DNA from 2 places in the Solibacillus sp. FSL W7-1436 genome. Region 1 is predicted to be linked to the other one. Evidence: riboswitches for the same ligand, from Rfam matches in the RefSeq annotation. Region 1 holds a riboswitch; the other holds the start of a gene.
What was found. A riboswitch is a leader RNA that binds a small molecule or an ion and turns the genes downstream of it on or off. The one in region 1 is predicted to bind lysine.

Region 1 (6,185 bases):
CCTGAAACATTGAAAATCGCTAAAAAAATTGCGAAGAAATCACCAATTGCTCTTAAAGCAGCGATCCAAATGCTGAATTACTCGAAACCGTCTTCTTATTACGATGGTGTAAATGCTGAAGCAAACAGCTTCGGTGAAGTATTTGTTTCTGAAGATGCTAAAGAAGGTATCCAGGCATTTATTGAAAAACGAGAGCCGGTATTTACCGGCAAATAAAAAAATGTATTCTTCCCTGTTTTTCGGGATTAAAATTAAAAAGCTTTTAGGAGGTCTAGATTATGAATATTTTTGTATTAGTAAAACGTACTTTTGACACAGAAGAAAAAATCGTCGTATCCGGCGGTAAAATTCAAGAAGATGGTGCAGAATTCATCATCAACCCATACGATGAGTACGCAATTGAAGAAGCAATTCAAAAGCGCGACGCATTAGGCGGTAAAGTAACAGTTGTGACAATCGGTGGCGAAGATGCAGAAAAGCAGTTACGTACAGCTTTAGCAATGGGTGCCGATGAAGCGGTATTGATTAATACAGAAGATGATTTAGATGAGCTTGACCAATATTCTTCAGCTTATATTTTAGCGGAATATTTAAAAGACAAAGAAGCAGATTTAATTTTAGCAGGAAATGTAGCGATCGATGGTGGTTCAGGACAAGTAGGCCCACGCTTAGCAGACCTGCTTGGCATCAACTACGTAACAACAATTACTTCATTGGAAATCGACGGCACAAACGTTAAGATTGTGCGTGATATCGAAGGGGACGCTGAAGTATTGGAAACATCATTACCATTATTAGTTACAGCTCAACAAGGTTTAAACGAGCCACGTTACCCATCTTTACCAGGTATTATGAAGGCGAAGAAGAAACCGCTTGCAGAACTGGAATTGGATGATTTGGATATCGATGAAGACGATGTTGAAGTAAAAGTAGAAACAGTTGAAATTTACTTGCCGCCACAAAAAGCGGCTGGCCGTGTATTGGAAGGCGATCTTTCTGCACAGGTAAAAGAATTAGTAAACTTACTTCATAACGAAGCAAAAGTAGTCTAATAGAAGTCAACTAGCGTACGAAAATTTTTACGAAGATGGTAATGGAGGGATATTCTATGTCAAAGAAAGTTTTAGTGTTAGGTGAGGTTCGCGAAGGGAGCTTACGTAACGTTTCATTCGAAGCAATTGCAGCAGGTTTACAAATCGCTGATGGCGGAGAGGTAGTAGGTTTATTAGTGGGGGATGCAGTAGCTGGTTTAACGCAGGAATTAATTGCATATGGAGCGAGCCGCGTTATTACAGTGGAACATCCACACTTGAAAAACTATACATCTGACGGATACAGCCAAGCAATTTTAGCAGTAGTTGAACAAGAAAATCCAGAAGCAATCGTATTCGGTCATACTTCTTTAGGTAAAGATTTATCACCAAAAATTGCTTCACGCCTGAAATCAGGGTTAATTTCAGATGTTACGGAAATACAGGGAGCAGGCGATGATACAGTATTTGTCCGCCCGATCTATTCTGGTAAAGCATTTGAAAAAGTAAAAATCAAAGATGGTATTATTTTTGCGACAATCCGTCCAAACAATATTCCGCCATTAGCAAAAGACGATTCTCGTACTGGTGAAGTATCATCAGTATCGGTTGATATTACAAATTTACGTACAATCATCAAAGAAGTTGTGCGCAAATCAACTGAAGGTGTAGACCTTTCAGAGGCGAAAGTAGTAGTTGCAGGTGGCCGTGGTGTTAAATCCGAAGAAGGATTTGAGCCATTAAAAGAGCTTGCTAATTTACTGGGTGGAACAGTTGGCGCATCTCGTGGTGCATGTGACGCTGAATATTGTGATTACTCATTACAAATCGGCCAAACTGGTAAAGTTGTAACACCTGACTTATATATCGCTGCGGGGATTTCCGGTGCGATCCAGCATTTAGCTGGTATGTCGAACTCAAAAGTTATCGTTGCGATCAACAAAGATCCAGAAGCAAATATCTTTAAAGTAGCAGACTACGGTATTGTTGGTGACTTATTCGAAGTAGTGCCAATGTTAATCGAAGAGTTTAAAGCACTTAAAGTAAATGCTTAAAAAGTGATAAATAGCTTCCTTCTTTTGAGGGGAGCTTCTTTTATTTCTGAAGTGTTGTGGTATGGATGATGCGTATGGAGAAGGTTTCGTATTAAGCTTTAAAATGTTTAGATAAAGGGTATACGTACTCTAATATTCTCCATAAGTAATTTATGCGATATCAGATACAACCGCTATATTCTGAGGTGCATTTATATTCCCAAGCATTTTACTACTGTTTAATTGGGAAAACATGCTATACTACAACCATATGTTATTTAAGGAGGCTATTTAATATGGCAATTGTACACGCGACAGATCAAACATTCCCGCAAGAAATTTCAAACGGCACAGTTTTAGTAGACTTTTGGGCTACTTGGTGCGGACCATGTAAAATGATTGCTCCAGTTCTTGAAGAATTAGATTCAGAAATCGGTAACGATGTTAAAATCGTAAAAGTTGATGTTGATAACAACCAAGGTACTGCTGCTGATTACCAAATCATGTCAATCCCATCATTATTATTATTCGTAGATGGTGAATTAAAAGCAAAAACTGCTGGCTTCATGCCAAAAGAAGCGTTAGTGGATTTCATTAACGACAACAAATAATTAATCCTCCGGCCACTCATATGGCCAAGGAACAGTTGATATGTTGAAAGCCGTATGCCCCACAAGGTGTACGGCTTTTTTCTTATACTCTAATCAGTTAAACTATAGGAAAGGACATACTGGACAGGTGAGAATATGAATGCAATCATCAAAGCAAAATTAGAAATACTACCAAATGAATCAGGTTGCTATATTATGAAAGACCGTCAAGGTACGATTATCTACGTTGGCAAGGCGAAAGTATTGAAAAATCGAGTACGTTCTTACTTTACGGGAAGTCATGACGGTAAAACTGCAAGACTAGTCAGTGAGATCGAAGACTTCGAGTATATTGTGACTTCAAGCGATTTGGAAGCCCTTATACTTGAGCTGAATCTAATTAAGCTGCATGACCCGAAATATAATGTGAAACTAACGGATGATAAAACATATCCTTATATAAAAATAACAAATGAACGGTACCCGCGTATTATTACGACAAGAAAAGTGAAGAAAGATAAGGCGAAATATTTCGGGCCGTATCCGAATGCCTATGCTGCGAACGAAACGCGGAAATTACTGGACCGTTTGTATCCGCTTCGTAAATGTACACATCTGCCTAACCAGGTATGTCTGTACTATCATCTGGGTCAATGTTTGGCGCCGTGTGTAAAAGACATCGAGAAACAAGTGTATGACGAAATGATTGATGAGATTTCGAAGTTTTTAAACGGGGGCGTCGAAGAAATTCAGCAAGACCTTCAGCAAAAAATGATGGATGCAGCTGAAAATCTGGAGTTTGAGCGTGCAAAGGAATTCCGGGATTTGATTGCCCATATCGATCAAATTATGGAAAAACAAAAAATCGTTACGGATGATTTAAGCAACCGGGATGTATTCGGCTATGCAGTTGAAAAAGGCTGGATGTGTGTTCAGGTGTTTTTTGTGCGTCAAGGCAAACTCATTGAGCGGGATGTCTCGATTTTCCCGATTTATAATGAGCCGGAAGAGGAATTTTTAACATTTGTCGGCCGCTTTTATGAACAGCCGCACCATCTATTGCCAAAAGAAATCTTTGTGCCGAAAACGATCAATGAAACAATATTACAAAAGCTGTTGGACGTGAAGGTGCTGACACCGAAGCGCGGTTCCAAAAAAGAGCTTGTTGAATTAGCGATGAAAAATGCGGAAATCGCCATTCATGAGAAATTCCAGTTGATTGAACGTCAAGAAGAGCGGACAGTTGGGGCTTGTGAAGCACTTGCCGAAGCGATGCAAATACCGTTGCCGCTAAGAATAGAAGCATTTGATAACAGTCATATGCACGGTGCGGATCCGGTTTCGGCGATGGTTGTTTTTATCGATGGAAAGCCTTCGAAAAAGGAATACCGGAAATATAAAACAAGGGAAGCAGCCAAACACGATGACTATGGTGCGATGCAGGAAGTTATTCGACGCCGTTATACACGTGTTCTGCGTGAAAATCTGCCATTGCCCGATCTGATTCTTATTGACGGAGGAAAAGGACAGATGGAAGTCGCGCGGGAAGTGATTGAAGATGAGCTTGGGTTAGTCATTCCGATAGCAGGGTTGGCTAAAGACGAAAAGCATAATACGTCCCAGCTTTTCTTTGGTACGCCTCCGGAAGTTGTTCCGTTAAAGCGTACAAGTGACGGTTTTTATTTATTGCAGCGCATTCAAGATGAGGTACACCGGTTTGCGATTACGTTTTTACGTCAGCAGCATCAGACGAATGCAATCACTTCTGTTCTCGATGGAATTGAAGGTGTAGGTCCGAAGCGGAAGCAGCAGCTCATGAAGCATTTTGGATCAGTGAAAAAAATCCGCGAGGCAAGCGAACTGCAGCTGCAGGAATCCGGAGTGCCGGGGAAACTGGCGGAAGTCATCTATCGTCATTTTCATGAAGCACCATTGAACAAAGAATAAAATTGTGCTAACATATAAGACAATTCAATATTTACTAAGATAGAGGCGCAGTATTCAACAGTAAATTGCTCGAGGAAGAACAATTCCATTGACAGCAATCGAAAGGGAATCCTGCCGAAGTGAAGTGCGTATTGTTCGCGCAGTTTGCTGGTTTTGCATTTAAGAGATGTAAAACTGTCAGAGCTTTATGTTCTGGAGGGCTATCCTGAAAAACTTATAACTATTATTTGTCTTGACGGCGGCTTTCCATGAACATGGGAAGTCGTCTTTTTGTTTTCGAATTTAAGGAGGGAAAAGTATGGAGACAGTTGTTGTAAAGTTTGGCGGTCCGGCATTGACTACACCGGAAAAAATAGTACATATCGCTAAAAAGGTGATAAAAGAACAAGGGCGTGGCATAAACTTAGTCGTTGTCGTTTCTTCAATGCCCGCTATACGACGAGAATTGAGACAATATGCTGCTGAAATCACCGATGAGCCGTCGAAACGGGAAATGGATGCACTTGCCTCATCAGGCGCACAAATAACAAGTGCAATGCTTGCAATGGCCATTCAGGAGCATGGTGGTAAAGCAGTGTCACTTGCTGGATGGCAAACAGGCATCGTTACAAATCAAAAACACGGTAACGCACGGATCGATCATGTTGACAGTGCACGAATTCGGGAACATTTGGCATTAGGTGAAATCGTTGTAGTAGCAGGTTTTCAAGGAGTTACGGGAACAGACAATATTTCAACATTCGGCAAAGGGGGTTCTGAAACTTCAGCAGTTGCACTGGCGGTTGCCCTCGAAGCGGAGCGTGTCGAGATTTTTTCATCAGTTGAAGGGATTTTTACAGCAGACCCAGAAATTGTAAAAGAATCTAGGAAACTACCGGAAGTTTCTTATGATGAGATGTTGGAATTTGCAAATTTAGGGACTAAAATTTTGCACCCACGTGCGGTTGAACTTGCCAAAAAATACAATATACCGCTCATTGTACGCTCTTTCGTACAGGACGTGGAAGGTACTTTTATTAAAGGGGATGTAGACATGGAGAAAAACTTACTTGTACGCGGGGTAGCCTACGAATCGGATATTATCCGTCTGACAATCGGCTATGATTCTTATGAGACCGCGTCATTGGCAGAAGTGTTTAGTGTTTTAGCAGAAAATGATATCAATGTGGATATTATTGTTCAAGCAGTCATTGATGGCGTGAAGCCGACCATTTCCTTTACGATTTCAAAAGATGAGTTTGCGGAAGCTTTACGGGTACTGGAAACTAGTAAACTGTCGCTTGGGTTTAGTTTTGCGGATTTTGAAGTAGGTTTAGCGAAAGTATCTATTATCGGATCTGCGATGGCATCCAATCCGGGGGTGGCGGCACGCATGTTTGCACGATTAGGTCGCGAACATATTCCTGTGAAAATGGTCAGCACTTCGGAAATTAAAGTTTCTGTCGTTGTACCGCAGGAAGAAATGGTTCGTGCTGCGAATGTGCTGCATGAGGAATTCAATTTGGCGATGAAAGAAGTAACCGCTTCTTAAATTAACAGCTGGAAATGAGCCGAAGCAGCTCATTTTCAGCTTTTTTATTGAG
Region 2 (6,185 bases), 1.5 Mb from region 1:
ACTTTTGTACAGATTATCCTCAAACAGTCTAGCATAATCCTCAATCACTCTCACTTATTCCTCAATTCAGGACAAATAATCCTCATAAACAAAAAAACGCAATGTAAGCCTCGAAGCTCACATTACGTTCCAGAAATTAATTATTCGATAAATCGCAGTCCTTTAAAGGAACGATTTTCGTTTTGTGTTTAAATTTGTAGCCAAACCATAAAGCCGCAAACAGTGGTAAGCCGATATATGAAACGACAACACCGTACCAGTCAATCGTTCCGCCCATGAAGGCCATATAGTTTTGACCTAGTACGACAATCATACATAGGGCAAACGCAAATAGCGGACCGAATGGGAAGAATTTTGATACATACGGTAAATCGCTCAGTGAATGTCCTTGTGCGACATAGGCACGACGGAATCGGTAATGACTGATCGCAATACCGAGCCAGGCGATGAAGCCGGACATACCAGAAGCATTTAATAGCCAGATGTACACTACTCCGTCACCGAAAAATGATGCGAGGAATGCTAATGAACCTACTGCCAATGTTGCTAATAATGCATACATCGGAATACCGCGTGAAGTTACTTTCATGAACAGTTTCGGTGCTTTTCCTTCTACCGCTAACTGGTAAAGCATACGACTTGCTGCATATAAACCTGAGTTCCCTGCAGATAACATCGCCGTTAAAATGATCGCGTTCATAACAGATGCCGCAAACGCTACACCTAAGTTCTCAAATACTAATGTAAATGGACTTGTCGCAATATCTTCTGAAAGGAGACGTGAATCCGTATACGGAATAAGCAATCCGATTGCACCAATTGCGAAAATGTAGAACAGTAAAATACGCCAGAATACTGAACGTACAGCTTTTGGAATATTTTTGCCCGGGTCATCTGTTTCCCCTGCCGTTACCCCAAGCATTTCCGTACCTTGGAATGAGAAACCGGCTGCAAGGAAAATACCGAACAATGCCAGGAAACCGCCATTAAAAGGTGCGTCGTCTTTAACGAAGTTTGTGAAGCCGACCGGATCGTTCCCGCCTAAAATTCCGAAAATCATTAAGAAGCTGACAATGATGAAGACAATTACTGTCGCGACTTTAATCATCGCAAACCAGTATTCCGCTTCACCGAAAGCTTTTACAGATGCTAAGTTAAATGATAAAACGACTACAATAAATAAAATTGTCCATAAAATTGAAGAACTGTCCGGGAACCAGTATTTCATAATTAACGAAACAGCCGCAATTTCTGCTGCAATTGTAATTGCCCAGTTGTACCAATAGTTCCAGCCAAGCGCAAAGCCTAGTGCCGGATCCACAAATTTTGTTGCATACGTACTAAACGAACCGGATGTTGGCATATAGGCAGCCATTTCCCCTAATGATGTCATTAGGAAATACACCATAACGCCGATCAGTGCATATGCGAGCAATGCCCCGCCAGGACCTGCCTGTGCAATCGCACCACCTGATGCTAAGAATAAACCTGTACCGATTGTTCCGCCAAGTGAAATCATCGTTACATGGCGACTTTTCAAACTCTTTTTCAACCCGTTTTTATTATCGAGCTGATCTATTTTAATCTCACTCATGATAAAACTCCTTTATTTTAGCCAATACCGTTGTAATAAGGCGGCTGTCCATTAGTTGCTTTAACTTTTTAGCCAATTGAGCTAGTTTTTTAGTCAAATTTATACGTTTATTAGTCCATTGAGCTAGTTTTTTAGCCAAAGTCCTGTAATTTTAGCCGCTCTCCGAAACTTTTTAGCCACTCTCGAATAAATCTGTAAAAAGAAAAACCACCACAAGTTTTTGTGATGGTTATATTTACACCTCATCAAACTTGAAAGATAGCTCAACACATGCTCACACATGTGACAGTTCTGTTCCTTATCGAAAACAGCCCCAGCATTATTTTCAAGAAGAAAAATAACACTTCGGCAACCATTCCTTTCATAAAGCTTCACCGATTCTTCCTAATCTCAGCTATACTAGTCTTAATGATTGCGACCTCTACCTCATACATCTACATGAGGTAATGTTTTATTTAATTGATTAAAAGTCTAACATAACATTTTTTTGATAGCAATGGCTTCAACTTTATTCTGTTTTTTAAGAGTATTCACACTACTTAAAACTATATTACTAGTCAAAAGGAGAATTAATATGGACGCAGAACAATTAAATCAAAATAGCAAAAAAATACTATCCAACAGAACACTCATCTATTTTATGGTTGCCGTATTTTTATTTGCGACAACATTACGTACACCGATTACGTTAATCGGTCCAATTATTTCATTTATTCGTGACGACCTTGGAATATCGAACTTTCTTGCGGGCTTCTTAACGACTATCCCTTTAATTGCCTTTGCGGTCGTTTCACCATTTGCACCACGAATTGCGCGTAAGTTTGGGATGGAATGGACCTTATTTTATTCCGTCATTCTGCTATGTGTAGGGATCGTATTGCGTTCACTTGGGGCAACATCCTTACTCGTTTTAGGAACAATATTAATCGGGGTCGCCATTGCATTTGGTAATGTCCTTATCCCTAGTTTTTTTAAATGGAAATTCCCATTACATATCGGTTTATTGACAGGGATTTATTCCGTATCAATGAACATTTCTTCCGGACTTGCTGCAGGCTTTAGTTATCCGATTGCTGCAAGTGCAGGCTGGCAAATCGCAGCTGGTATTACGATTATTTTAGGTATTCTTACAATGCTGATTTGGCTGCCGATTTTGCGTCAGGAAAAGGTCGAATTAAATATGCCCTCTTCGCAAACAAAGAAAACGCAGATGTGGAAATCCCCGCTTGCCTGGGCAGTCGCTGGAGCAATGGGCTTTCAATCATTTATATTTTACTGCTCGTCTGCGTGGATACCGGAAATTTTTATTAGCCAAGGCCTTGATGCTACAGCGTCCGGCTGGATGGTTTCCGTTATGCAGTTTTCGCAAATTCCGATGACATTTATTATCCCGATTATCGCCGGTAAAATTGCTTCACAACGTCCAATCGTCGTTTTCTTTACGATATGTTACTTAGTCGGTTTTACTGGTGTGTTGATGGAATGGACAAGCCTAGCAGTCGTATGGATGATCTTATTAGGCTTTGCAGGCGGGGCTTCGTTTGGTTTAGTACTGATGCTGTTTTCATTGCGTACAAAGACAGCGTATGATGCGGCTGAACTTTCCGGCTTCGCACAGTCAATCGGTTATTTCGTTGCCGCAATCGGACCGGTTCTGTTCGGATACGTCCATGACTTGACGGACAGCTGGTCAATTCCGATTTTGCTGTTTATCCTGATTTCTGTGCTGTTACTTTTCGCTTCCTATATGAGCTCAAACAATCGTATGGTATAACCAAACGTATGTACCCTTTTGTGATATAATAGCGGTAATAAATAAAAGGAGTACAGAACTTTGCGTAAAAAGAGAAGACGAAATAAAAAACGCCTGCCGGTCATCCCGCTATTTTTCATCGCATCGGCTGGTGCAGCTGGTTTTTATGTAATGCGAACGGCTGAAGGCATCGGTATTGGAATTGTCGCTTATTTCGTACTATATATCGCGTTTAAAATTTGGCTAAGATCGCTGAAGACGAGGAAGTTACGAAAGTCCGGCATTCGCGAAGTCGATAAAATGACCGGTGAGGATTTCGAGAGATTTTTAGGGGAGTTATTTAAACGACGCGGTTTTAAAGTGAGCTATACTGCAACGAGCGGTGACTACGGTGCCGACCTTATTTTGAAGGACGGTAAAGATATTATTGCAGTGCAGGCAAAACGCTATTCCGGTACGGTTGGTGTAAAAGCGGTACAGGAAATTATCGGTGCGGTGAAGATGTATGAGGCAACTGAAGCATGGGTTGTCACAAACAGTCATTTTACACGCCAGGCCGAAAAACTTGCCGACATCAATGACGTTTATCTGATCGATCGTGAGGAATTGATTCAGATTATCTTGAACAAAAGATAAAGAAACAGGTGTGCAGAGGCTTTCGCTTCCTGCACACCTGTTTTTAATATGGCTGCTGCTGGTATAGGTAGTTTGGTTTTTTGATCTTGTTGGCAATCGGTTCATGATACAGATCCGTCGTTGCAGGAGACAATGGCGGTACTAACCATACCCAATTTCCCGTTACATCCCGGTCGCTCTTATTTTCCTGCTTTTGAAACAGCTGAAACTGCTGGGCGGCTGTATGATGATCGACAATACTAATGCCCGCTTTTTTATATGAATGAAGAACCGCAACATTCAGTTCGACAAGTGCACGGTCCTTCCAAAGCGACGCATTCATCGAAGTGTCCAGTCCCATTGTTTCGGCCACTTTCGGCAGGAAATTATAGCGGTACGTATCCGCCAAGTTGCGCGCCCCGATTTCTGTTCCCATATACCAACCGTTAAACGGTGCTGCCGGAAAATCAGTTCCTGCAATATTAAAACGCATACTTGAAATAATCGGAACCGCATACCATTTCATATTCAACGGCGAAAAATCATACTCCGGATGGGTAATCGCCACTTCCAGTACATGCTCTTTCGGAATGTCAAATATCATCGGCTCCCGGTCTTCCACTTGAATTACAAGCGGTAAAACATCATAGTTTGTACGTGCACCTTCCCAGCTGAGCCTTTCACATATTTTCGTGAACTCGAGCGAATCGGAATCACCAATAATCCCATCATCTGTTTCATATCCGGCATAGCGGATTAGCTGATGGTTCCAAATGCGTACACGCTCCGGTTCAAACAGTGTAATGGCCGGTCTGATTTTCCCGTTGTTGGTAGCAAAATCAATATGGTTGATTAGCGCTTTATAAATATCCTGTTCACTAAGTAAATGGCGCTCATCAAACACGGTCAGGCTATTCCAAAACAGTCGTCCGATGCATTTATTGCTGTTGCGCCATGCAACCCGCGCCCCATGTGTAAGCTCATCTGACGTTAAGGTGAAATCCGGAAGCTGAGCCTCTTCCAGCCGCTTTTTCAGCCACTCTTCTGTCTTGTTTGTTTCTTTTTTATATAAAGTAAGGAAATCTATCCGTTCATGCAATACAGTAGTCGTTGTTGCCATTGTTTCATCCCCTTCTAGCCTTATTTTGGCCTCTTAGAAAGAGAAACTCAATGAAACAACAACCGGTTAAAACATGTATATTTCATACATGACTAAAATTGTTCATAAAGTTCGGATTGATAATTAATAGGGCTCATTTTATAAAAGACGAATTAAAACCTTCCCTTGATGCTTTCTGCTTTCAATTAGACGATGTGCTTCCCGGACTTCCTCTAAATCGAATACTCGTGCAATCGGAACGCTTAATTGCCCTTTTTCAAACAATGGAATGATTCGCTCAACTACAGGAGCTAATCGAGCCGGGGCTTCCTTACGAGTTGTACCTAAGCTGAAACCTTTTATGTTTCGGCAGCTATTATGCACATCGCTTGTTGATATTACGCCAGCCTTTCCGCTGCTATTTCCAAACTGAACTAATGTGCCAAAATTAGCTAAGCATTCAAGACTTGCCTTTGTCACATCACCAGCGACTGAGTCAAAAATCACTTGTGCCCCTTTATCATTAGTATGTTGCTTAACACCTTCTACAAAGCTGTCATAAGTAAACACATCATCAGCACCTATGCTTAGAACATAATCTTTTTTACTCAAATCACCAACAGTTCCAATAATTTTCGAGACCCCATAATATTTTGCCAACTTAACAAGCATTGTCCCCACTCCACCAGCCGCGCTGTGCACGACAATTGTATCTTCCTTTTGTACTTCACCAATCTGATTAAGTAAAATCTCAGATAAAATAGTCACTGTTGGTAGAGCAGCAGCTTGTAATGGGTCGATTGCTTCGGGAATTTTAAAGGTTAACGTTTCTTTCGCCGCTACTACTTGCTGATAAGAACCCTCTTTAGGGAATGCGAAAACATAATCTCCTTTTTGAAATGCCGCACATTTACTTTCGATAACGTGCCCTACAATATCTAAGCCTAATGTGATAGGAAATGTACTTTGACCTTTATTACCTATTCGAGTTTTAATATCAGCATAATTTACGCTCGTATATAGCCCCTGTATTAATACTTCTCCCTGTTGAATTACCGGTATCTCCGCATCTTCCAAAATTAAAACATCTGCCGCTCCTGGTTTGTATTGACGCACACTTTTCA

Region 2: it holds a riboswitch for lysine, as region 1 does, so the genes downstream of both, MKX73_RS08335 (amino acid permease) here and MKX73_RS00855 (aspartate kinase) in region 1, are expected to answer to the same signal.

Annotation. Positions count from the first base shown of each region.
Region 1 covers NZ_JBBOWV010000001.1:174,137-180,321, reverse strand. Annotated here, with positions in the region: gene MKX73_RS00880 (enoyl-CoA hydratase) at 1-216, shown strand, start outside; gene MKX73_RS00875 (electron transfer flavoprotein subunit beta/FixA family protein) at 279-1,052, shown strand; gene MKX73_RS00870 (electron transfer flavoprotein subunit alpha/FixB family protein) at 1,109-2,086, shown strand; gene trxA (thioredoxin) at 2,362-2,676, shown strand; gene uvrC (excinuclease ABC subunit UvrC) at 2,812-4,602, shown strand; lysine riboswitch at 4,635-4,813, shown strand; gene MKX73_RS00855 (aspartate kinase) at 4,901-6,133, shown strand.
Region 2 covers NZ_JBBOWV010000001.1:1,654,307-1,660,491, reverse strand. Annotated here, with positions in the region: gene MKX73_RS08335 (amino acid permease) at 137-1,594, opposite strand; lysine riboswitch at 1,846-2,026, opposite strand; gene MKX73_RS08330 (CynX/NimT family MFS transporter) at 2,169-3,368, shown strand; gene MKX73_RS08325 (restriction endonuclease) at 3,429-3,983, shown strand; gene MKX73_RS08320 (nitric oxide synthase oxygenase) at 4,027-5,082, opposite strand; gene MKX73_RS08315 (quinone oxidoreductase family protein) at 5,221-6,185, opposite strand, start outside.